Regions from separate parts of the Agrobacterium sp. LEGMi-208b genome, predicted to be linked through region 1. Evidence: riboswitches for the same ligand, from Rfam matches in the RefSeq annotation. Region 1 holds a riboswitch; each other region holds the start of a gene.

The links. A riboswitch is a leader RNA that binds a small molecule or an ion and turns the genes downstream of it on or off. The one in region 1 is predicted to bind cobalamin.
Region 2: another riboswitch for cobalamin. It lies ahead of AC5YUO_RS08160 (DUF1636 family protein); the one in region 1 lies ahead of AC5YUO_RS03415 (CbtB domain-containing protein).
Region 3: another riboswitch for cobalamin. It lies ahead of AC5YUO_RS21790 ((2Fe-2S) ferredoxin domain-containing protein); the one in region 1 lies ahead of AC5YUO_RS03415 (CbtB domain-containing protein).

Annotation. Positions count from the first base shown of each region.
Region 1 is NZ_CM183445.1:674,023-681,523, forward strand. It holds gene dmeF (CDF family Co(II)/Ni(II) efflux transporter DmeF) at 1-376, opposite strand, end outside; gene dmeR (Ni(II)/Co(II)-sensing transcriptional repressor DmeR) at 397-669, opposite strand; gene AC5YUO_RS03380 (hypothetical protein) at 797-1,156, shown strand; gene AC5YUO_RS03385 (MerR family transcriptional regulator) at 1,268-1,681, shown strand; gene pip (prolyl aminopeptidase) at 1,763-2,710, shown strand; gene AC5YUO_RS03395 (GNAT family N-acetyltransferase) at 2,905-3,393, shown strand; gene AC5YUO_RS03400 (type 1 glutamine amidotransferase family protein) at 3,415-3,981, shown strand; gene AC5YUO_RS03405 (hypothetical protein) at 4,151-4,465, opposite strand; gene AC5YUO_RS03410 (CbtA family protein) at 4,470-5,180, opposite strand; gene AC5YUO_RS03415 (CbtB domain-containing protein) at 5,192-5,374, opposite strand; cobalamin riboswitch at 5,535-5,770, opposite strand; gene AC5YUO_RS03420 (c-type cytochrome) at 5,909-6,829, opposite strand; gene AC5YUO_RS03425 (c-type cytochrome) at 6,919-7,353, opposite strand; gene AC5YUO_RS03430 (LysE family translocator) at 7,473-7,501, opposite strand, start outside.
Region 2 is NZ_CM183445.1:1,646,371-1,653,871, reverse strand. It holds gene cobN (cobaltochelatase subunit CobN) at 1-1,031, opposite strand, end outside; gene cobW (cobalamin biosynthesis protein CobW) at 1,034-2,071, opposite strand; gene AC5YUO_RS08160 (DUF1636 family protein) at 2,068-2,493, opposite strand; cobalamin riboswitch at 2,614-2,828, opposite strand; gene cobO (cob(I)yrinic acid a,c-diamide adenosyltransferase) at 2,964-3,581, shown strand; gene AC5YUO_RS08150 (cobyric acid synthase) at 3,583-5,040, shown strand; gene cbiB (adenosylcobinamide-phosphate synthase CbiB) at 5,027-5,992, opposite strand; gene cobD (threonine-phosphate decarboxylase CobD) at 5,991-7,037, shown strand; gene AC5YUO_RS08135 (L-fuconate dehydratase) at 7,019-7,501, opposite strand, start outside.
Region 3 is NZ_CM183446.1:1,588,891-1,596,391, forward strand. It holds gene AC5YUO_RS21780 (TonB-dependent siderophore receptor) at 1-1,915, opposite strand, end outside; gene AC5YUO_RS21785 (TetR/AcrR family transcriptional regulator) at 2,079-2,723, shown strand; cobalamin riboswitch at 2,961-3,154, shown strand; gene AC5YUO_RS21790 ((2Fe-2S) ferredoxin domain-containing protein) at 3,245-4,036, shown strand; gene AC5YUO_RS21795 (ABC transporter substrate-binding protein) at 4,053-5,549, shown strand; gene AC5YUO_RS21800 (ABC transporter permease) at 5,555-6,469, shown strand; gene AC5YUO_RS21805 (ABC transporter permease) at 6,469-7,230, shown strand; gene AC5YUO_RS21810 (class I SAM-dependent methyltransferase) at 7,275-7,501, shown strand, end outside.

The DNA of each region.
Region 1 (7,501 bases):
CGGGATTGATGAGGCGCATCGCGCTTTCCACCGCAATCAGCAGCGCCACCACCGCCAGTACGATGGCGCTGGCAAAACCCGCCAGATCGCCGAATTTGCCGGTGCCGAAGGTGAAGCGCGGGTTGCGCGCCTCGCGGCGGGCATAGAGATAGGCGAGCGCCGAAATCAGCATCGCGCCGGCATGGGTGGACATGTGCCAGCCATCCGCCGTCAGCGCCATCGAGCCATACCAGTGGCCGGCAACGATCTCGGCCACCATCATGGCCGCGGTCAACGCGATGACCATCCAGACGCGTCTTTCATTGCGCTCATGGTTCCGGCCAAGGAAAACATGGTCGTGACCGGCTGCTGCACGGTATTCGGATGTCGTCGTCATGTCGCTAATCCTGTTCGATTTTACCGGATGTAGGTCTTCAGCACCTGGGCCAGCTCTTCCGCCGCCCGTGCCCGCTCGTCTTCGTTTTCGGCATGCACCACATGCTCATGCAGATGTTCCTGCATCACCTCCCCCGTCAGGCCGGAAAGCGCGCCGCGCACCGAGGCAAGCAATTGCAGCACCTCGCCGCAGGGCTTGGCATCATCAAGCGCGCGCTCCACGGCCTCCATCTGCCCTTTCAGGCGGCGGATGCGGGCCAGAAGCTTCTCCTTGTTGCGGATCGTATGGGACATGGGGACCTCAAATACTATAGGGGGGTATAGTATATTGCGTGAATTTTCCGTTCAAGCCCCGTGCGACGCAATCCTCGCGAATGTTTCGGCCCTTAAAAATACCCCATGAAACTTAGGGGACTCAGTCATGACGACTATCGCAGCAAGCATCAGCAGCTATCATCCCACTCCGATCCGGAACCTTGAGCCGGCAAAGGGCAAGGAAACTCACTCCACCACCGAAGCCCTGCTGGAGCTGACGCGCGCCGCGCATCGCACCATTTCGAGCGTTGAAAGCATCGCCACGGCCGTCGCGCCGGCCGCCGCCAGCCTTTCCGCCGGCCTCGCCACAGCGCTCTGGAACCTCGACAGCGGCGCCTCCACGACGACGCCCGCTCTGGACATGGGCGACATGGCCGCATCCTCACAGCCGGAAGCCGCATCCAGCATCGAGAATGATGTCCTCAAGGCGCTCGCCCAGGCGCTTGGTGTGGATGAAGCCGCCTGAAACCCATTGAATGGCGGGCTGAAAAGCCATATCTCTAGAGACTAGAGCATCGGAACCTGAACGGCGGAACCACCCCGTTCTGCCGCCGCTGCCCGAGATATGGAGAAAGTCATGCTGTCCATCGGTGAACTGTCCAAACGCACCGGCGTCAAGGTGCCGACGATCCGTTATTACGAGCAGATGGGCCTCATCCGCGAGGCGGATCGTTCGGACGGCAACCAGCGCCGTTACGAAAAATCCGACCTAGAAAGGCTGGCTTTCATCCGCCATGCCCGCGATCTCGGGCTGAATATCGACGCCATCCGCGAGCTGATCGCGCTCAGCCAGCACCGGCAGATGCCCTGCGAGGGCGCGGACCGCATCGCCGCCGAGCATCTTGCCCATGTGCGCGAAAAGATCGCCAGCCTGAAGAAGCTGGAGCACGAGCTGGAGCGCATCGTCTCCCATTGCCACGGCCATTCCATCGAGGATTGTTACGTCATCCGCGCACTCTCCAACCACGGCATGTGCGAAGGTGAGCATTGAGCGTCAACAGGGGAGGCTGACATTCAACTGTCATCCGACCCCTGTATGCGCCTCGTACCTGCCTGAAAAAAGGGATACCGGATGGCCGAACTCTTTCCCGAAATCACGCCGTTCGACACCATTTTCCTTGATGTTTCCGAAGGCCACAGGCTGCACGTGACGATTGCCGGCAATCCGGCCGGACGGCCTGCGGTCCTGCTGCATGGCGGCCCCGGCTCAGGGCTATCGTCGACGGCGCGGCGTTACTTCGATCCTGCCATTTTCCGCATCATCCAGTTCGACCAGCGCGGCTGCGGCAAAAGCACGCCGAACGCCGCCCATAACCTTGCGCACAACACCACGCATCATCTGATCGATGACATGGAGGTCATTCGCTCCACGCTCGGGGCGGACGAGTGGCTGGTCTACGGCAGTTCATGGGGGGCCACACTCGCTCTCGCTTACGCGCAGCGCCACACCAAGCGCGTGCGCGGCATGGTGCTGGCGGGTGTCACCACCACCCGGCAGCGGGAAATCGACTGGCTGTACAAGGGGCTGGCAATGTTTCTGCCGCAGCAATGGCAGCGCTTCATCGCCGCGATTCCGGATCACATGTCCAGGGAAGACCCCGTCGGCGCCTATCGCGGGCTTCTCAACGATTCCGACCCGGCCGTGCGCGCTGCAGCCGCCTTTGAGTGGCATTTATGGGAGGCAGGCTCGATCAGTGCCGAGGGCGTTTCGGTCTTTCCGGAAAAATGGCGCGACAACGATTACATTCTCGCCCGCGCCCGTCTCTGCACCCATTATTTCCACCATGCAGCCTGGCTGGACGATGGAGCGCTTCTGCGCAATGCCGGCAGTCTGGCCGGCGTTCCCGGCATACTCATTCAGGGCATGCGCGATTTGCAGGGACCGCCCGTCACCGCTTACGAACTGGCTGCGGCATGGCCGGATAGCGAATTGATTGCCATTGATGGCGCCGGTCATTCAACGGGCGATGCGGGAATGGAAGATGCCATCCTGTCGGCAATCGCGCGATTTGCGAATTGACCCGCTTGACAGATTGCGGATTCGGGCGCATTGCATGTCCCATGATCAACGAACGCGCACCCATCTCCTGCTCGTACTTTTGGGCCTACCTTTAAGGGCGGCTCGACAGATCATATTGTCAACAAGCCGCCGTCAGGCGGCTTTGTTGTTTTCAAACGTCCTGACGGCACCGATAAGACCAAAGGACCGAAAAAATGACCGAAGATAGCTCCCTTACACTGGAAAGACCGCCCGTCGTCATCATTCGCGGCGCGCGCAAGACCGATCTGCCCGAACTCAACGAGATGATCACGCTGCTTGCCTCCTACCATGGCGATGCGGCTGCGATCACGCCGGCCAAGCTGGAACGCGACCTGTTCGGGCCGCTTCCCTGGGTGCATGGGCTGGTGGCTGAAGCCGATGGCGCGCTGATCGGTTACGCCCTGCTTCTGCCGCTCTACAGGGCGCAGGAAGGCCGGCGCGGCATGGAATTGCATCATCTTTTCGTGCGCGATGGCCATCGCGGCCATGGCACGGGCCAGCATCTGGTGTCCCGCGCCCGCGATATCGCCAAGCGGCTGGGCTGCGACTATCTTTCCGTCAGCGCCACAACAGGCAATGTCGCGGCGCATCGTTTCTACGAAAACATGGATTTCGCGCCGCGGCCGGTCACCGGCATGCGCTACATGCAGTCCATCGCCTGATTAAAACCAACGGAGACGGCCATGACACGGATCGCCATTGCGCTGGCGCAGGATTTTGCAGACTGGGAGCCGGCGCTGCTTGCTGCGGCAGCGCGCAGCTATCTCGGTGTCGAGATCGTGCACGCCACGCCTGATGGCAGGCCGGTGACCTCGATGGGCGGACTGAAGGTGACGCCGGACACATCCTATGACGCGCTCGATCCCGTTGACATCGATGCGCTCGTCATTCCCGGCGGTCTCAGCTGGGAAAAGGGAACGGCTGCCGATCTTAGCGGGCTGGTCAAGCGGTTTCGCGACAGGGACCGGCTGGTCGCCGGCATCTGCGCGGCGGCAAGCGCGCTCGGCGGCACGGGGGTGCTGAACGATGTCGCCCATACCGGCAATGCGCTGGCATCGCACAAGGCCTATCCGGCCTATCGCGGTGAAGCGCTTTATCGCGATCAGCCGAAAGCGGTCAGTGATGGCGGCATCATCACGGCGGCCGGCAGCGCGCCGGTCAGTTTCGCGGTGGAAATTCTGAAAAGCCTCGGCCTCTTTGGTCCGGAAGCCGAGGCGGAACTTCAGGTTTTTGCGGCGGAGCATGGGTGAGGCGGACCGGCCTTGGCCGTCTTTAATATGCTCTCTCCGTCATTCCGGCCTTGAGCCGGAATCCAGCCGACGCGCGTCTGCGCGGCGAAAAGAGTCTTTTCAGCCCAAGGACTTGGGCTGACTGGATCCCGGCTCAAGGCCGGGATGACGGAGGTGAGAACAGCGATGACTACCCCCGATCAAGCACCCGGCACACCCGCGCCGCCGAGGCATCGCCCTCACCCGCGATCGCACGGCGAATATCGCGGCTATTCAGATGCAGGCTGCGGCCGGCGGGCAAATTTGAACGGTTTATCTTGCTGAGCGCCGCAGCGACAAAGGCAGCCTCGTGATCATGAAAACAGGCGAGAGCCTCCTCGCGACCCGGTGTTGCCCCAAGGAGCGCCTTGAAGGCAAGGCGGTGCACGGCGCAGAAAGCGCCGTGACCGGGAACGGCAAAACGCAGCGCATCGAGTTCCTCACTCCATTGCGCTGCGTCCTGCATGGTTTCAAGCCAGCTGGAAGCGCTTCAGGAAAAACGCGCTCAACGTGCCGATCAGCGCCCAGAAGACGAAGCTGGTGATGGTGGCGGCGACGATGAACTGACGCTCGAGCGGCAGCGGCGCCAGCGCATGTTCGCCTTCCGGCGGCAGGGGCGCGCCCACCACATGCGGCGCGACGATCAACACCAGCGCCAGCAGAACCGCCCAGGGTTCGCGGCGGAAGGCGATGAGCGCAATGCCGCCCGCGGTCGCGGCAACGGTTGCGAGCCACCAGATCTGCCGTGCCTCAAGCGCGGCGGCCGGGCTTCCCGGGAGTTCCGGCGGCAGGCCGATCATCGGGGCCAGCATGACGGCGGCAAAACCGGCGACGCCCCAGAGAAGGCCTTCACGCCAGCCGGTATTGGTGCCGCGCAGTGAGATGAGACCGGTCAGCACCAGTGCGTAACCGATGGCGGTCAGCACATTGGCGGCGACGGTATAGGCGGTGCGCTCGAAACCATCGGCCGGGGCCCAGGCTTCATCATTATGCTCATGGGCGGGAACCGCGGCACCGGGCGCCGGCGCATCATGGCTATGGGGCGCTTCGCCGGCGCTCTCATAGGTTTCCGCCTGCAGGATGAGCGGCGTGGTGCCGAAAGACTGCATGGCAGACACGGCCAAACCGCCGAGAATACCGACGAGAACGGCGGTAAAGACGATATTGCGAAAAGATGACATGCCGTTTCCCCTCAATGGCAGGGGAAGGCGTTGGCATGGCGCGTGTCATGCGCGGCATTGTGCACGGCTTCCACATGGGAAAAGCCGACAAAACCGACGACGAACAGGCCAAGCACGATCGCCGTCAGCGATTGCGCGAAGCTGCCCGTTTTTGCGGATACGGCGGCGTTGGCCGTATTCTGGTTGATGGACATGGTGACCCCTCTCCGGCGCGACCCCGCGCCCTTGGACGCGGCCGAACGGCACAAGCCGCAGGACCGCATGCGATACACTTCACCACGGGGATACGAGACTGACACAGGGAGCATTGATCTTGCCACCCTGACATTCCGCTCTTCCGGACACCCCGCCGGCATGGACATTTCCGCGATGGCAGGTCTCCTGGCTTGCGGGTCAAAACCTGAAACACCTTCCCGGCATCAGCCTCGCCCTGGAAACCGCGGTTTCCGGCAAGAGGGCTGCCAGTGGCATTTCGTTTCAGGCTCTCCGCTCACAGTTGCGGGGGCAGCCACGAATGAGGATTGCTCCCTATCGTGTTCCCTTTTCACCTTCCGGAACGTCCGGAAGGAACCATCACAGGATTGTTATCTGCCGGGCGCGAACGGGAGTCAATGGCGCTTACCCACCTCTCGTTCGTCATCCTCGGGCTTGACCCGAGGATCCATGGGCTGGCGTGGTGGTGGATCCTCGGGTCAAGCCCGAGGATGACGGAGGAGAGGTATCAGGCCCTACCGCGGCGGTATCGCCTTCAGATAGGCGGCAATCGCATCGCGGTCTTCGGCCGTCAGATGCGCCATGTTCTGCTGCACCTTGACCATGGAGCCGCCGACGCTGTCGAATTCCGGGGTGAAGCCGGTTTCCAGATAGCTGGCAATATCGGCTTCCGCCCAGCTTCCGATGCTTTGCGAGCCGGGGGTGATGTCCGGAATGCGGCCTTCGCCCTCCGGATTGGGACCGCCGGCCAGCCACTGATCCTTCACAAAGCCACCGAGCGCATCACGGGGCGTGTGGCATTCGCCGCAATGGCCGGGTCCTTCCACCAGATATTGGCCACGCAGCAATTCGGCATTGGCATTGGCAAGCTCGACGCGGGGCCGCGCCGAGGGATCGAAATAAAGGAACTTCCAGCCGCCCAGCGCCATGCGCAGGTTGAAGGGGAACGGCAACTCGTGATCCGGCGCATCGTTCTGGCTGGCCGGCAGGGCTTTCAGATAACCGAAGAGATCGTTGATGTCCTTCTGCGTCATGCGGGCATAGGAGGCATAGGGAAAGGACGGGTAGAGATGTTCGCCGTTCTTGCCCACCCCGCGCGTCATCGCATCGCCAAATTCCGCCAGCGTCCAGCCGCCGATACCATGCTGCGGATCGGAGGAAATATTGGGCACATGAAAGGTCCCGAAGGGGCTTTTCAGCGCCTGCCCGCCCGAAAGCGTCAACAGCCCCTCGCCCTTGGCATCGGGCGCGGCATGACAGCTTGCGCAGCCGCCCGCCCAGAACAGCGTTTCGCCATTGGCGAGATCCGGTTCGCCAAGGCTCACCCAGTGGCTGGGCGCCTGCCGCTCAGGCGCAGTGACCCAGGCGAATATGCCGTAGCCCGCAATGGCCGCGACCACGGCCCCGCCCACGAGTTTCGTCCAGATGGAAGACATACCCCTCTCCCCATTCTCACCTGACCCGGTCAGGCGTCTTTCGCGCCGGGAAAACGCCGCCGGGAAGCGGCGTTTCCAGAATCATTGGATCACTTCTTCAGACGATAGGTCTGGTGGCAGGTGCCGCAATCGGCGCCGAGCGTCTTCATGGCGGTGGCGACGCCGGCCTGATCGGTGGGGAGATTGGCGAGAACCATGTCCGCATCCGTGCCGAGCTTGGCGGCCTTGGCCTTGAAGTCCGCGAAATTTTCCCAGATGGCGGGAGCAGCCGCGCTGCCGGTCTCGGTGCCGGCTGGGAACTGGTCGGGGAAAGCCTTGGCATTGGTGCTGATGGTCGTTACGGCGGCCTTGACGGTATCGGCGTCAAAGGGCTTTTCGCCCTTGGAGATGGCGGCGAGCGCACCCATGGAGCCGCCGATCTGCTTCATCAAGCCTTCACGTTTTTCGACTTCGCCGGCAGCGTAGACCGCTCCGGCGCAAAGACAGCCGAACAGCATGGCCGCCGTGATGGTTTTCAGTTTCATGCGCACTCTCCTTGATTCCGGCTGGGACACCGGGCGCTAGATGGAACGGCGCGAGGATGCCCTTTCCCGATGGCGAAAAGAAGTCACATTGCGGTGAATTCCATCGTGAAAACAGAAGCCTAAGACAAGGCCTCCCACAGCGTCAGCA
Region 2 (7,501 bases), 970 kb from region 1:
CTGACGCCGCCATCCATTCGCGTCTGTTTGAACGAGATCGCACCGGCGAGAATCCGGCCATCCAGCTCCGGCAGGACGACATGCATGGCAAGATCGGAGGGATTGAGGCCACGGGCATTTTCCGCCCAGCCATCGCGTCGCGTCGTCGCCATCACCACCTGAAACACCGGCACGCCGAGACGGTCGAACAGGGTTGCGCCGGCGTCATCCGTCTGGCTGGCAAAGGCTGTAGCGGTTATGATGGCGTCGGGCTTCAGATCGGGCAGCGCCGTTTCGAGGAACCGAACCGCCTCGCCATCCTTCAGGCCGCTGACAAAAATCGGCAAGGGCGCAAAGCCGCGCTGCGAGAGCGCCTCGAAAAGCGCCTCCACAGGCGCGGCATCCGCCGCCAGAAGCATGGAGCGGTAAAAGAGAATAGGCAGAACCGGCGCATCGGCGGGAAAACCCGCACAGGCTTCCAGCCGATCCACAACGCCCATACCGGGCCGGTAAAAACCGGCTTTCGGTAGCGGTTCGGCTTCGATATCCGGCCATGCCTCGCCCCTTGCAAGAGCGGCAAGACCAAAAGCAAGCCGGTCCATATTTTCCTGCCCGCCCTCGCGGAAGAAGGAGAGGACCGAGCCCAAAATCCGCCTATCGACGGTCGAGGCCGCTTCAAGCTTCTCGTCCCTTTCGCTGCACTCACCCGGCAAAAGCAGAAGCTTGATGCCGTGCTTACGCGCAAGAATGGAAAGCTGATCGACGCCGTACCGCCAGCGTTCCGCACCGCCGAGAATCCGGATAAGGATAACGCTGGCATGTTCCGCCGTCTTTTCGATCCAAAGATCGACCGACATGGGATGCCGAAGCTCGGACAGGTTGGCGGCTGACAGAGAGGGAAGTGCACCCTCTGTTTTCCGCCACGCCTGTTCCAGCCCCGCCAGATCGCTTGCCGAAAAGGACAGCATCACCACATCCGACCGGGGCTGGTTGAGATCAACCGGCTCTATCAGATCGTCCAGAGACGAGGACGTGGTGGCGAGGATGTGCATCGTCAGGCGGCCAGCATCTGTTCGATCTTTTCGCGGTTAAGACCCTTTTCGCCGATGACGACGAGGCGGCTGCGGCGCTCTTCACCCGCCGCCCAGGGCCGGTCGTAATAGTGGTTGACGCGGCTGCCGACAGCCTGCACCTGCAGGCGCATCGGCTTTGCGGAAACCTCGATGAAGCCCTTGATACGCAGGACATTTTCCGCAGCCGCCGTCTCGGCGATACGGGCTGCCAGCGCTTCCGGATCGGTCACGGCCGGCAGGTCGATGACGAAGCTGTCGAAATCATCGTGTTCATGGTCAAGTTCACCATCATGATGGGTGCGGCGGTTTTCGATATCCTCTTCCACCGCAAGGCCGAGACCGATCAGAACGGCGGGGTCGATGGCGCCATTCGAGGCCACAACGATCTTTGCCGCCCTCGGCAGATGTTCGAGAACATGCGCCTTGGCCTTGTCCAGACCGGCATCATCAAGAAGATCGGCCTTGGTCAACACGATAAGATCGGCGCAGGCGACCTGATCCTCGAAAACCTCTTCGACCGGGTCATCGTGATCGAGTGCCTCGTCATTGGCCCGCTGGGCGGCGAGCGCTTCCATGTCATGCGCCACTTGACCTTCGGCAAGGGCGGCGCCGTCCACCACCGCCACGACGGCATCCACCGTCACGCGGCTCTTGATCGCCGGCCACTGGAAGGCCTGCACCAGCGGCTTTGGCAGGGCAAGGCCCGAGGTCTCGATGAGGATATGCTCCACCTTGGGCTGGCGGCTTAGAATCTGTTCGATGGCGGGCTGGAAATCATCCGCCACCGTGCAGCAGATGCAGCCATTGGCCAGTTCGACGATGTTTTCTTCCGGGCAGCTCTCAATGCCGCAGCCTTTGAGAATTTCGCCATCGATACCGATATCGCCGAATTCGTTGACGATGATCGCCAGCCGCTTGCCATCCAGCTTTTCTAGAAGCCCGCGCAGCAGCGTGGTTTTTCCCGCCCCCAGAAAGCCGGTAACAATCGTGCAGGGAACGCGGTCCAGAAGGGTGCTCATGATTTCTCCTCGGTAAAATCGAATGGGGGAATGCGCGCCACCATGCCGCGCTTTAAGGGTTCAGGGCGGCCGCGCCAGGGCATCAGGCCATCGGGGGCGGCAGCCAGCAGCCGCGCGCCGGTCAGCAAATCTTCCGCATCACCGGGGGTCAGCCCGCCGAAAACATAGGACCAGCCGCTGGCACTGCGCAGTACGGCACTAAGCCCGCGCTTGCAATTGGCGAGGCAGTTGACGGAATGAACGGTGATACCCGTTTCCTCCGCCTTTGCGATGACGGCGTTGACAAGATGCGAACCGGGGCGCGGTTCGGCATTGGGATCGGCTTCATCGCGACAGCTCCTGCAAACGAAGACGATCACGCCGGACGCCGTTTCGTCCGGCGTGTTTCCGCCTGCAGATGAAGATGTCGCTGAAATATCCAAACCGTATCGTTTCCCGCGCCTTGCAAAAATATCTCGGGGTGCGGATATCGAAAACGGCATGCGGACAGGCGCAAACCGGATGTTCGATCTAACCGACTGACCGGAGCACCCCGCCCGACAGACGTTTTTCCTGAAACGGCAGGTCTCCTGGCTCGCGGCTTTACACCCTGACACCGCCTTCCCGAACCATCTTAAGGGTCCAGTGGCTTTACGGTGCGGGCTTACCGCTCACAGTTGCGGGGGCAGCCACGGAATGACCCGGTGATCGGGTTGGAACCGTGTTCCCTCTTAGCTTTTCCCGTTGCCGCGAAAAGACCGTCAGTTCGCTACCCTTAGGCTGAACGGGCGGAAGGGTCAATGCCGCGGCCCCGTGGCCGGCGCATTGCCGGGTGCGGCAAATTGGGTATAGTCGCCGCTCCGAACGGCGGGTGGCAGCGGATCCCGCGCCACTGGATGAAAAGGAAAATGCAATGATACGCGACATCAGCGACAGCGAAGCCGAACGCCACCGGCAGAAAATGGTCAACCGCAAGACGGTGCAGGATGCCGAAGTTGCGGCAAAGACCATCGAAAAAGGCCTGCTGATGATCAACACCGGTCCCGGCAAGGGCAAGTCCACGGCCGCTTTCGGCCTTGCCCTGCGCATGCTCGGCACCGGACGGCGGGTCGGCGTCGTGCAATTCATCAAGGGCGCATGGTCAACGGGCGAACAGCAGGCGCTGACTTTGTTCGGCGACAAGGTTGTCTGGCGCACCATGGGCGAGGGTTTCACCTGGGACACGCAGGATCTGAAGCGCGATGTTGCGGCGGCCACAAAGGCCTGGGAAGAAGCCAAGCTCCTGATGGCCGACGAGACTATCGGTCTCCTGATCCTCGACGAGCTGAACATCGCGCTGCGTTACGACTACCTGCCGCTGGAGGAGGTGGTCGAAACGCTTGTCCGCCGCAGGCCCGATCTGCATGTGGTCGTCACCGGCCGCAATGCCAAACAGCCGCTGATCGACGCCGCCGACATGGTGACGGAAATGACCCTCGTGAAGCATCACTTCAAGGCGGGCGTAAAGGCGCAGGCGGGGATAGAATTCTGACATGGCGGCACGGGTGCTGATGTTTCAGGGAACCGGCTCGGATGTCGGCAAGTCGCTGATGGTGGCCGGGCTTGCCCGCGCCTTCGTCAGGCGCGGCCTCTCCGTCATGCCGTTCAAACCGCAGAACATGTCGAATAATGCGGCCGTCACCGCCGATGGCGGGGAGATCGGCCGCGCACAGGCGCTGCAGGCGCGGGCGGCGGGCGTGCCGCTCTCCGTTCACATGAATCCGGTACTGCTGAAGCCGCAAAGCGAGACCGGCGCGCAGGTGGTCGTCCAGGGCAAGATCGCCGGCAATGCCAGGGCAGCTGATTATCAGCACATGAAGGCCGGGCTGATGCCGCGCGTGCTGGAAAGCTTCGACCGCCTGAAACAACAGGCCGATCTGGTTCTGGTGGAAGGGGCGGGCAGCGCATCCGAAATCAACCTGCGTGCCAATGACATCGCCAATATGGGTTTTGCCAGAGCCGCGGACGCGCCCGTCATCTTGATCGGCGATATCGACCGGGGCGGTGTCATCGCCAGCCTCGTCGGCACGAAAGCAGTGCTCGAAAACGATGACGCGGCGATGATCGAAGGTTTCATCGTCAACCGCTTTCGCGGTGATCCGACCCTGTTTTCGGACGGCATGCGGATAATTGCCGAAAAGACCGGCTGGAGCCCGATCGGGCTTCTGCCACATTTTGCCGACGCCGCAAAATTGCCGGCGGAAGATGCTCTCGGGCTTTCCGGCCCGGCTGAGCGAAAACCGGGCGCGAAGATCCGCATCGCCGTGCCGATCCTGCCGCATATTTCCAACTTCGATGATCTCGATCCGCTGGATATGGAACCGGATGTCGAACTGATCCGCGTGCGGCCGGGCGAAACCGTTCCTGCCGATTGCCGGCTGGTCCTGCTTTCCGGCTCGAAATCCACCATCGCCGATCTTGCCGTGCTGAGAAGTGCAGGCCTCGACATCGATATCAAGGCGCATGTGAGACGCGGCGGCTATATCCTGGGTCTCTGCGGCGGATACCAGATGCTTGGAAGAACCATTGCCGATCCTGACGGTATCGAAGGTCCGCCAGCGACGGTCGACGGGCTCGGCCTGCTGGATGTCGACACTATTCTGACGGGTGACAAGCGACTGGTTTCCGTTACAGGGAAAAGTTTCGACGGAATTGATTTATCCGGCTATGAAATGCATGTCGGCGAAACCGCTGCCGGACCCGACAACCTGCCTTTTTCGAAAATTGACGGGCATGAAGACGGCGCCATATCACCTGACGGCCGCATCTTCGGCACCTATATCCATGGCCTTTTTTCAGATGACCACCAACGCGGCGCGTGGCTTGAGCGGCTTGGCGGACACGGCACGGCACTGAACTACGATGCGCAGGTGGACACCGTTCTTGATCGCCTTGCGGCGCACATGGAACAGCACCTCGATCTCAACAGGCTACTTGCTATAGCGCGATAAGGATTGCCGGCAATCCGAACAGGCCGATCAACAGCAGGTCGGCAACCCGCGCCAGCCGCAGCGCCGTGCGAATATCCCCCGCAACCAGCGCCGCCCTTCCGCCTTCGCCCATGAAACGCGCGTCGATCATCTGCCCGCCATAGGAGCGAGGCCCGGCAAGCGCAAAGCCAAGCGCGCCGGCCAGTGCCGCCTCCGGCCAGCCGGCATTGGGGGAACGGTGATGGCGGGCATCGCGACGTATCGCGGCAACCGCCCCGCTGGACGATGCGCCCTTGACGAAAAACGCGGCGACCACGAAAAGACCGCCGCTGAGCCTCGAGGCTGGCAGATTGACCAGATCGTCCAGCCGGGCAGAGGCCCATCCGAAGGCCTCATGACGTTGCGAGCGATGGCCGATCATGCTGTCGGCCGTATTGATCGCCTTGTAGGCCGCCCCGCCCGGCAGGCCCATGAGTGCAAGCCAGAGGGCGGGGGCCACGATGCCGTCGGAAAAATTCTCCGCCAGACTTTCGATCGCCGCCCGGCAGATCGCCGCCTCATCCAGCTTTTGCGGATCGCGGCCGACGATCATCGATACCGCCTTTCGGCCACCTTCCACCCCTTCGCGCTCCAAAGCGGTGGCGACAGCCTCGACATGCTGCTCAAGACTTTTCTGGGCCGGAAGCGAAGCGCCCAGCACGGCAACCAGCAAAAGACCGAAGGGGAAGAGAAGCAGAGCGGATTGCGCAAACCACGCAACAAGCAGCGTCAGCCCGACAAAAACGGCCAGAGCGGCCACACCTGCCGCCTTGCGCTGTGAAAATGACGCGCTCTCCCGGTTCCATTTTTTATCCAGCAGCGCGATAAGCGAACCGATCCAGGTGACGGGATGGCCGATGCGTTTGAACAGCCAGTCCGGATAGCCGGTCAGGCGTTCGATTACGAGCGACAGGAAAGCGAGAGCAAAGAACATGGGCGAGACAGTATCAGAAAAGGCGAAGGCTGCGATCCGTCACGGCGGCAATCTCGGCAGGGCGCGGCTGATGTTTCCGGAAGCGCCTGAACCGTGGATCGACCTTTCGACCGGGATCAATTCGCACTCCTACCTGCATTCGCCCATTCCCGCCAGCGCATTCACCCGCCTGCCGGAACCGGATGCCGCCGAAGAATTGAAACATCTGGCGGCAACCCATTTCGGTGCACCCTCCGCCCGGCATGTGGCTCTTTCCCCCGGAACCCAGATGCTGATGCCATTGCTGGCTCAGATCGCTCTCGGCCGCAGGGCAAAAAGCGGCGCCGTGCTTTCGCCCGCCTATGCGGAACATGCCCGCACGGCGCGCATGGCCGGACTGGCTGTGACCGAAGTAGAAAACATCAATGAACTGTCGGCCCATGACTATGCTGTGGTCGTCAATCCCAATAATCCCGATGGCCGCATCGCCGATCGCGCCGCATTGTTGTCGCTGGCCGAAGCCATGCACCGGAAGGGCGGGCTGCTCGTGGTGGACGAAGCCTTCATCGAGACGGGACTTGCCGAAAGCCTCGCAAATGCCGCCGGTCAGGATGCGCTGGTGGTGCTGCGCTCCTTCGGCAAATTTTATGGCATGGCGGGGGTTCGGTTGGGTTTCGCGATTGCGCAGCCCGGTATCGCCGCTGAACTGGAGGCAAGGCTCGGCCCCTGGGCGGTTTCCGGCCCGGCGCTTTTTATCGCAACGCAGGCTCTGGCGGACGGGGAATGGCAATCGTCCATGCGTCTGCGTCTTGCCGAGGAGGCCCGGCGCATGAATGACATGCTGGAAAAGGCAGGGCTGGCGATTGCCGGCGGCACGTCGCTATTTACTCTGGTGCGGGATCCCCGCGCCGCAGACCTCTTCAGCCATCTTGGCCGACGCGGCATTCTGGTGCGCATTTTTGATGAAAGGCCGAACGACATGCGTTTAGGCCTTCCCGGGAGCGAAACGGAGTGGCGGCGCCTCGAAGAGGCGCTGTCATCCTTCGATTATTCCTCGAACGTATAGGTCTCGATCGACTCCGGCTTCATTTCGATGGAAAAGCCCGGCAGTTTCGGCGGCATGTAAGCGGCATTTCTGATATCGCAGGGCTCGATAAAGTGCTCATGCAGGTGGTCGACATATTCGATGACGCGACCTTCCTTGGTACCGGAAACCACCAGATAGTCGATCATCGACAAATGCTGCACATATTCACAAAGCCCGACGCCACCGGCATGCGGCCAGACCGGCAAATTGTATTTGGCGGCGATCAGCAGCACCGCCAGCACCTCGTTCAGACCGCCCATGCGGCAGCTGTCGATCTGCACCACGTCGATGGCGCCTTCGGCGATGAACTGCTTGAACATGATACGGTTCTGGCACATTTCACCGGTCGCCACCTTCACCGGGCCGATAGCCGCGCGGATCTTGCGATGGCCGGCGATATCGTCCGGGCTGGTAGGCTCCTCGATGAAGAAGGGCTTGGCGAA
Region 3 (7,501 bases), on a different replicon from region 1:
CGACGAAACGCATCCCGCCGCCGACGCTTAAGCCCTCCAGCGCACCGGAATCGACGGTGTAGTTCGCCCAGAGCGAACCATAGTAGCGCGGCACGGCCTGCGGGCGGTTGCCTATGATCGATGTGATGCCGGATTCGGAAACTTCCGTGTCGAGCAGGGAAACCGCAGCGATAAGTTCGAGATTGCTGGTGAGGTTCCCCCTCGCCTCGAACTCCAGCCCGCGGGAGTGGATCTCGCCCTGTTGTTCATTGAAGCCTGATGAGGCGTTGTAATAGACCACATTCTGCTGGCGAATATCGAAAGCGGAGAGCGTGAACATGGCGTCCAGCCCTGAAGGCTGGTATTTGACGCCCACCTCATATTGCTGCGCTTCCGTCGGCTTGAACGGACTGCCATTGGCGCCAACGCTGGTGGAAGGTTCGAACGAGGTGGAATAACTGACATAAGGCGCAATGCCGTTATCGAAAAGGTAAAGCAGGCCGGCGCGATAGCTTGTTGCGCTGTCGGATCGTTTCAACGATGTTCCGGCAAGGAGATTGTCAGTGTCCTGACGGGCCCAGTCGTGCCGCACCCCGAAAACGCCGCGCAGCCCGCCGATCTCGATCTGATCCTGGAGATAGATGCCTGTCTGGCGAAGCGACTGATCATTGTCGACTGCCGTCATGAACGGCCCGACCGGTCGGCCGTAAACGGGATTGGCCACATCAAGCGGCGTCGCGCCACCCAGCAGATATTCCCAACTGCTGCTTGAGCGCTGAATGTCGAGGCCGGCAAGAAGCGTATGACCGATGGCGCCGGTTTCGAACTTGAATTCAGCCTGGTTGTCGAAGGAAAAGCCTTCAGCGCCCTCAATGGAATGGACAGCCCAGCGGGGAATAATACCCGTCGCGGACATTGGCCCGTTCATCTGGAGCGAACGCATATCGGTATCCACGCCGGAATATCGGAAGTTGGAGCGGATGGTCACCTGGTCATCGAACGTGTGCTCGAACTCGTAACCGGCACCATACTGGGTGCGCCTGAACGCGTCGTAGTTGGGATCCCCGACATTGAGGTCCCGACTGAGGAAACCGGCATAGCCTGCGGGAGCCAGAAACTTCGGATAAAGCGAGTTGAAATAGCCACCTTCCGGATCGCGCTGATAATAACCGGAAACAACGAGCGAGGTATCCTCGTCCGGCTGCCACTTGAGGGATGGCGCAACGCCGAGACGCTTTTCATCCACATCGTCATAGCGTGTGCCGGAGGAACGGCCAACAATGCCGATACCATATTGCCATGTTCCATCCGTGGCGATGGGGCCGGTGGAATAAAGACCGCTCTGAACCCTTCCATCGGTCCCGACTTCGAGTCTTGTCTCGTTTGACTGTACGCTCGATGGCTTGCGGCTGACCTGATTGACGAGGCCGCCGGGGCTCACCTGGCCATAGAGAAGTGCTGCCGGCCCCTTCAGGACGTCGATGCGCTCAAGGAGAAACGGATCAATGGAGGGTGTTCCAAAGGCCTGACCACGTTGAAGTTTCAAACCGTCGAGATAGTTCACATAATTGGTCGCCGTGCCGAACGCGCCGAAGCCGCGCAGAAATACGGAATCGTAACGTGAGTTCGAGTCCCGGTCAGACAACACACCGGCTGTGTAACGCAGCGCCTCACTGACCGTTTGCGGATTCTGGTCGTCGATCTGCTTGCGGGTTACGACGGTAACGGATTGCGGCGTTTCGGCTAAAGGTGTTCCGGTCTTGGTTGCCGACCGAGTGGACTTGGCGACAATCGCAGCGGATGTTCCTGCCGCTGCGGCATTGCCCTGCACGACGATTGTCTCCAACTGCGTGCCCTGCTCCTGCGCCAGGGCGTGGGTTGCCACCAGAAAAGTTGTGGCCGTCAGAATGTTTTTAAAGGAAAGACCTTGCTTCACGAATTCGCCCCCATGGTCGAAGCTTGGGAAATCTGCTAGAGTGAATAAATCAAACGGGACCGTCCTGTCCAGTTAATATGAAGGCGCTGGTCAACTTTTATGTTGGCAATCCTGGTCGACATCTTCAAACAGGTCGGGCACGTGCAAGTGCGGAGGAAATCTGGTGTCGGAAAGAATAAATGCCACAGCGCGGGTCGGTCGTCCCTTGAAGGCGGAACAGAACGCCGCAGCCGAACGGATAATTGACGCTGCGACCACACTCTTTGCTACGCGCGGCTTTGCCGGCACGTCCATGGAGCAGGTCGCGTTGCAGTGCGGGGCAGGCAAGGATACTGTCTATCGCCGCTTTCCCTCGAAAGTCGCCCTGTTCGAGGCGGTAGTGGAACATGCTCATGCCCAAGCGGTGGCGCGGCTGAAAGACTTGCCGATGGCGCAGGGCAACGCTCTTGAGCGCCTGCGGACCCTGATGCGCGAACTGTTACATATCAACATGGAGCCGGACCTCATTGCGCTGAAGCGCATTACCTTCAGTGAAGCTGTCGTGTTCGAAAAGAAAGCACCGATCCCGCCGCAGCCCGATCCGATCATGAACCGGCTCGTCGATGCCGTACAGACAGCGCAGGATGCGGGCATGATTGCAGCTGGGGACGTGAGCCTGATCGCCAGCCACCTCATCCACTGTCTTGTCGCATTGCCCACCTCATCGGCGATGATGGGCAGCGCCGAATTTGATACAAGGCAGTCTGTCGATCTATATTTCGACAGGACCTGGAACTGGCTTTACAGAGGAATATCGGCAGATAGCTAACAGCAGGGCCATCATCTTGTGGAGGGTTCTGGAGCCTGAAATCGAGCGCCCGTTTGTCTGCCGCGCCGCTTTGTGATGTCAAGATCCTGCTTCAAGCTGCTTCCTTCCTTGGTAATAAACAGACTGACCTATTGACCAGTTCGTCATGAATGGTTAATGTTACTTTATAACATAACGAAAGGCTTCACTGTAGAGTTCTCAGCACTGGTGCAGGCGGTTGACAGTGACAGGCGGCAGTGTAGGGTCGCTCCGTCATGGTTCTTCCGCCGCCCGGCGGAAGCTAAGAGGGAATCCGGTTAAATTCCGGAGCTGTCCCGCAACTGTAAGCGGTGAGCCTATCGCCCACGATGTCACTGGCAGCGATGCCGGGAAGACAGGTGAGATGGCCTCGACCCGCAAGCCAGGAGACCTGCCTGACATCATGTAATTCCGTGGTCGGGGGGTGCCATGGGAATGATGGCTGTTTCCGGTCTTCTGCCGGAGACCCGTCATTTTCGACGCCGCCTCGTGAATGAGGCAATGTGACAGACAATACCCATCCCACCCATCGCGAGCCTTCCGTGCCGGAAGCGGTGCTGCTTGTCGCCAAGTCGGCCTTTGCCGCCGCGCCTCATCAGGACATGCAGCGGCTGGCAATGCAGGCCGAGGGGCTTTGCAGTGCGCAGACCGTTCGCATCGCCTTCACGGAGCAGGGAACACCATCACTCCATGAAGCGCTGTTCGAGCTGATCGATGCGGATGTCGGCCATATTCTGATCGTTCCGCTGATGCTGCCGCTGGAGCCCAGTTTTCGCAACTGGATGACCAAGACATTGAAACGATGGCGGGCAGGTGACCTCCGACCATGGCCGTCCCTTTCCATAACAGCAAGCCCCACATCGAGCAGCCTGATGGCACGCCTGCTCGAAGATCTGGCCGCAACGGCGCAGGTGCTTGACCTTTCAGGGCCTGTTCGCCCGGCAGGCGAAGGATCGCTGGTCCCGGCGCAGAAGCGTCGTGTGCTCGTCTGCCAGGGGGCGCCATGCAATTCGGCGGGTGCGGATGTGATCTGGGGTCATCTGCGCAACCACCAGGAACGGCAGAAGCTTCGGATTGCGGGTGAGGGCACCATGACCGCCAAGTCAACCTGTCTTGGCCCCTGCAACCTTGCGCCTGTCCTGCAGGTCTTTCCCGAGGGCACTTATTATGGCGGCGTCACGGAAGAGGCGGTCGATCGCATCGTTGCCGAACACCTGCTGGGTGGCAGCATCGTTGACGATTTCGCCTACCACCCGACCGGCCGCAAACAGCGGCTTCGTAATCTGTCCGAATAGCATGAGAGGAAATAGAATGTCGGCAAAGAGCTTTTCACGTCTGGCCGCGGCCGGGCTTGCGGCCTTGATCACGGGTGTGGGCGCCAGCGCTCTCGCCACCGAGCCCTTGCGCGTTGGCGCCACCTACATCACGAGCGGTCTTGACCCGGCAAAGGGATCGAACGGCTGGGCGCTTGTCAGCCATGGTGTGGGTGAAAACCTCTTCACCGTCGATCGGGAAGGGCGGCTTGTGCCCGGTCTTGCCGAAAAAGCGGAACGCACCGGCGATCTCGGCTGGAAAGTGACGCTGAAACCGGGCCGCGCCTTCTCCGACGGTTCGCCTGTAACGGCGGCTGCGCTTGCCGCCGGTTTCGACCACACATTTGCAACCAACAAGGCGGCGCTGGCAACGGGTGGAAAGCTGGATTTCAAGGCAACTGATGATCTGACGCTGATGATCACGACGCAAAAGCCGGTAGCCTTTCTTCAGGCGCTCTTTGCCGAATGGCCGCTGATCGCCTACAAGCCTGCAACCGACGGGAAGGCGCTGTTCACCGGGCCGTATCAGATCGCGGATTTCAAGGCGGATACATCTCTGACGCTTACGCCAAACACCCATTTTGCCGATGCGGATGCCCGTTCTTCGGTTGATTTTCGCAGGTTCGGCGATGCGCAAAGCATGACGCTGGCGCTGGAAGCCGGTGAACTGGACCTTGCCTTCGGTCTGCCGTCAGAGGTCGTAAGCCGTCTGAAAACAAATCCGGATTTGACGATCAAGTCTTTCCCCGTCGGTTATCAATATCTCGCTTTCCTGAACACAACGAGGCCGGCTACCGCCGATATCAAAGTGCGCCAGGCGCTCGATCTTGGCTTCGACCGCAGGGAACTGGCTGCCGCCATCAATGGTGGTGAACCCGCGACCGGCGCTTATGCCGCCTATTTTCCCTTTGCCGGGAAAGAGCAGCGGCAGACCGATCTTGCGAGAGCCGAAGCGCTTCTCGATGAAGCCGGCTGGACGAAGAATGCGGCAGGAAAGCGTGAGAAGAACGGCACGACGTTGCGCCTTCTCGCCATTACCTATCCGCAGCGCCCGGACCTCGTCACCATGCTGCCGGTGGTCAAGGCTCAGCTTGCCAGAATAGGCATCGAACTCGATACGAAGGTCGTGGAGAATATTCAGGACGTGGCTGCTGCCGGCGAATTCGACATCGCTCTCTGGGCGCAGCATACCGCCCCGAACGGAGACCCGGCCTTTTTCCTCAATTCGATGCTGCGCAGCGGCGCCTCGCTCAATTATGCGAAATACGCCTCGCCTGAGTTCGATGCCATTCTCGATCGTTTCGCGACGGCTGGCGATGCGGGCGAACGCGCCACGATAGCCCTTGATGCGCAGACGAAACTGTTTGCGGATGTTCCGGCATCCTTCCTGGTCTCGCCCGTCTGGTATGTCGGCCTTTCGAAGCGGCTGCAGAGCTACGAGCCGTGGGGCTCCGATTATTACGTCCTGCGTGCCGATATCGGCGAGGCGAAATAGGCTCGATGCGATTGCTCCGGTTCGGCATATATTCCGTGGTGGGAATGGTTGCGCTTTCATTCGCATCCTTCACGCTCATCGCATGGATGCCCGCCGATCCGGTGCAGATTGCCATTCGGGTGTGGAACCTGACGGCCACGAGTGAAACCGTTGCAGCGCTGCGGGAAGGGTGGGGGCTCGATCGCCCGCTCATCCTGCGTTATCTGCACTGGCTAGTGGATTTCGTGACCGGCGACTGGGGACGATCCATCCGTACCGGCGAATCCGTCTTTGCGGAATTTATCGAGCGTCTGCCTCTCTCGCTCATGCTCGGTATTTCCGGCCTTCTCCTCGCCATTGCCGTCGCCGTACCGCTCGGTTTCAGCGCTGCGGCGCGGCCGGGCGGCATTGCTGATCGTGCCAGCCGGGCATTTTCGGTATTTGTGCAGGCTGTTCCCGGTTTCTGGCTGGGGCTTGTCCTGCTCTGGCTCCTCGGCGTCCAGTTGCGCTGGATTCGTCCGTTCAGCACCGACATCACCGCAATCGTTCTGCCCGTCATCCTGATCGCCTGCCATTCGGCCGCCGTCTTTGCTCGCATCTACCGCCGCGACATGATCGAGACCACACGACAGCCGTATTTTCGCACCGCTCTCGCCAAGGGGCTTTCACACCGGCAGGCGCTCTTGCGTCACGCGCATCGTGGCGCGTTTTATGCCCTGCTTTCGGCGGTGCGCTCGGAGGCGGGGTGGGTGATCGGTTCGACGGCGACCATGGAAATCCTCTTCAATCTCCCCGGCATCAGCCAGTTTCTCGTGCAAAGCATCGCGGTGCGCGACCAGATGGTGCTGCAGGCCTATGTGATGGTCATCGCGCTTTGGCTGCTCTTCATGAACCTGATCGTGCAGCTGTTTCAGCGCCTTCTGGATCCACGGCTCGTCTGATGCTCCGGTATTTCGCGCTCGCCGTCCTGGCCCTTTTCCTGCTCCTCAGTGCCCTTTGGCAGCCCTATGATCCTGACGCCGTGGATATCCTAGCCCGCCATTCCGGTGTGACGGCGCAGCATCTGCTGGGAACCGATCATCTCGGCCGCGATCTTCTTTCGCGCCTCATGGCGGGCGGATGGCGCACCGCGCTTGTGGTTCTGTCGGTCGGCACCATCGCCTTTACCGGCGGCACCTTGCTCGGCGCCGGCGCTGCGGTGCTGGGCGGCTGGCAGGAGAGGGTGGTGCTACGCTGTTGCGAATTCTTCATCACCGTTCCGACGCTCATCATAGCCCTGACGGCGGCGGCGATTTTTGGGCTTACACCGATGACGGTCGGGCTGGCGCTTGGTCTTGCCGGCATCGGCCCGACGGCTCTGCTTGCCCATTCCCTCAGCCGGCGCGTGCTTGGGCAACCCTTTGTCCATGCCGCACAGGCGCTGGGCGTTCCGCCCTTGCGGATGGTCCTGCGCCATCTTCTGCCGAATATCCTGCCGCTGATGATAACCCATACCGGAAATCAGGCGGGTTTTGCCGTCACCGCCTATGCCTCGCTGGCCTTTATCGGGCTTGGCGCGGACCCTTCCAAACCGGACTGGGGCTCGATGTTGTTCGAGTATCGCGTTTTCATCTTCGATCATCCAAGCCTGATGATCTGGCCCGGCATCGCAATCGCCATCACGGTTGCGACGCTCAACACCGTATTCGACGCTTCCGACTGATCATTTCGCTGAGCTTGAACATGGAACACACAAGGAACGACACGATGGATGGCGGTAATTTCGATCTCAAGGAAGAAATCCGCGACTACTGGTCGAAAAGATCGGAGACCTTCGATCTCGCCTTCGGACACAGGATCGCCGCCGGTCCGGAGGCTGATGCGTGGCAGAAACCGATCCGGCAGCTGATCGGCCCGGAGCCGAAACGTGTTCTTGAACTGGCCTGTGGCACCGGCGAGGTGACGCGCCTGATCCACGATCTCGGCCACGATGT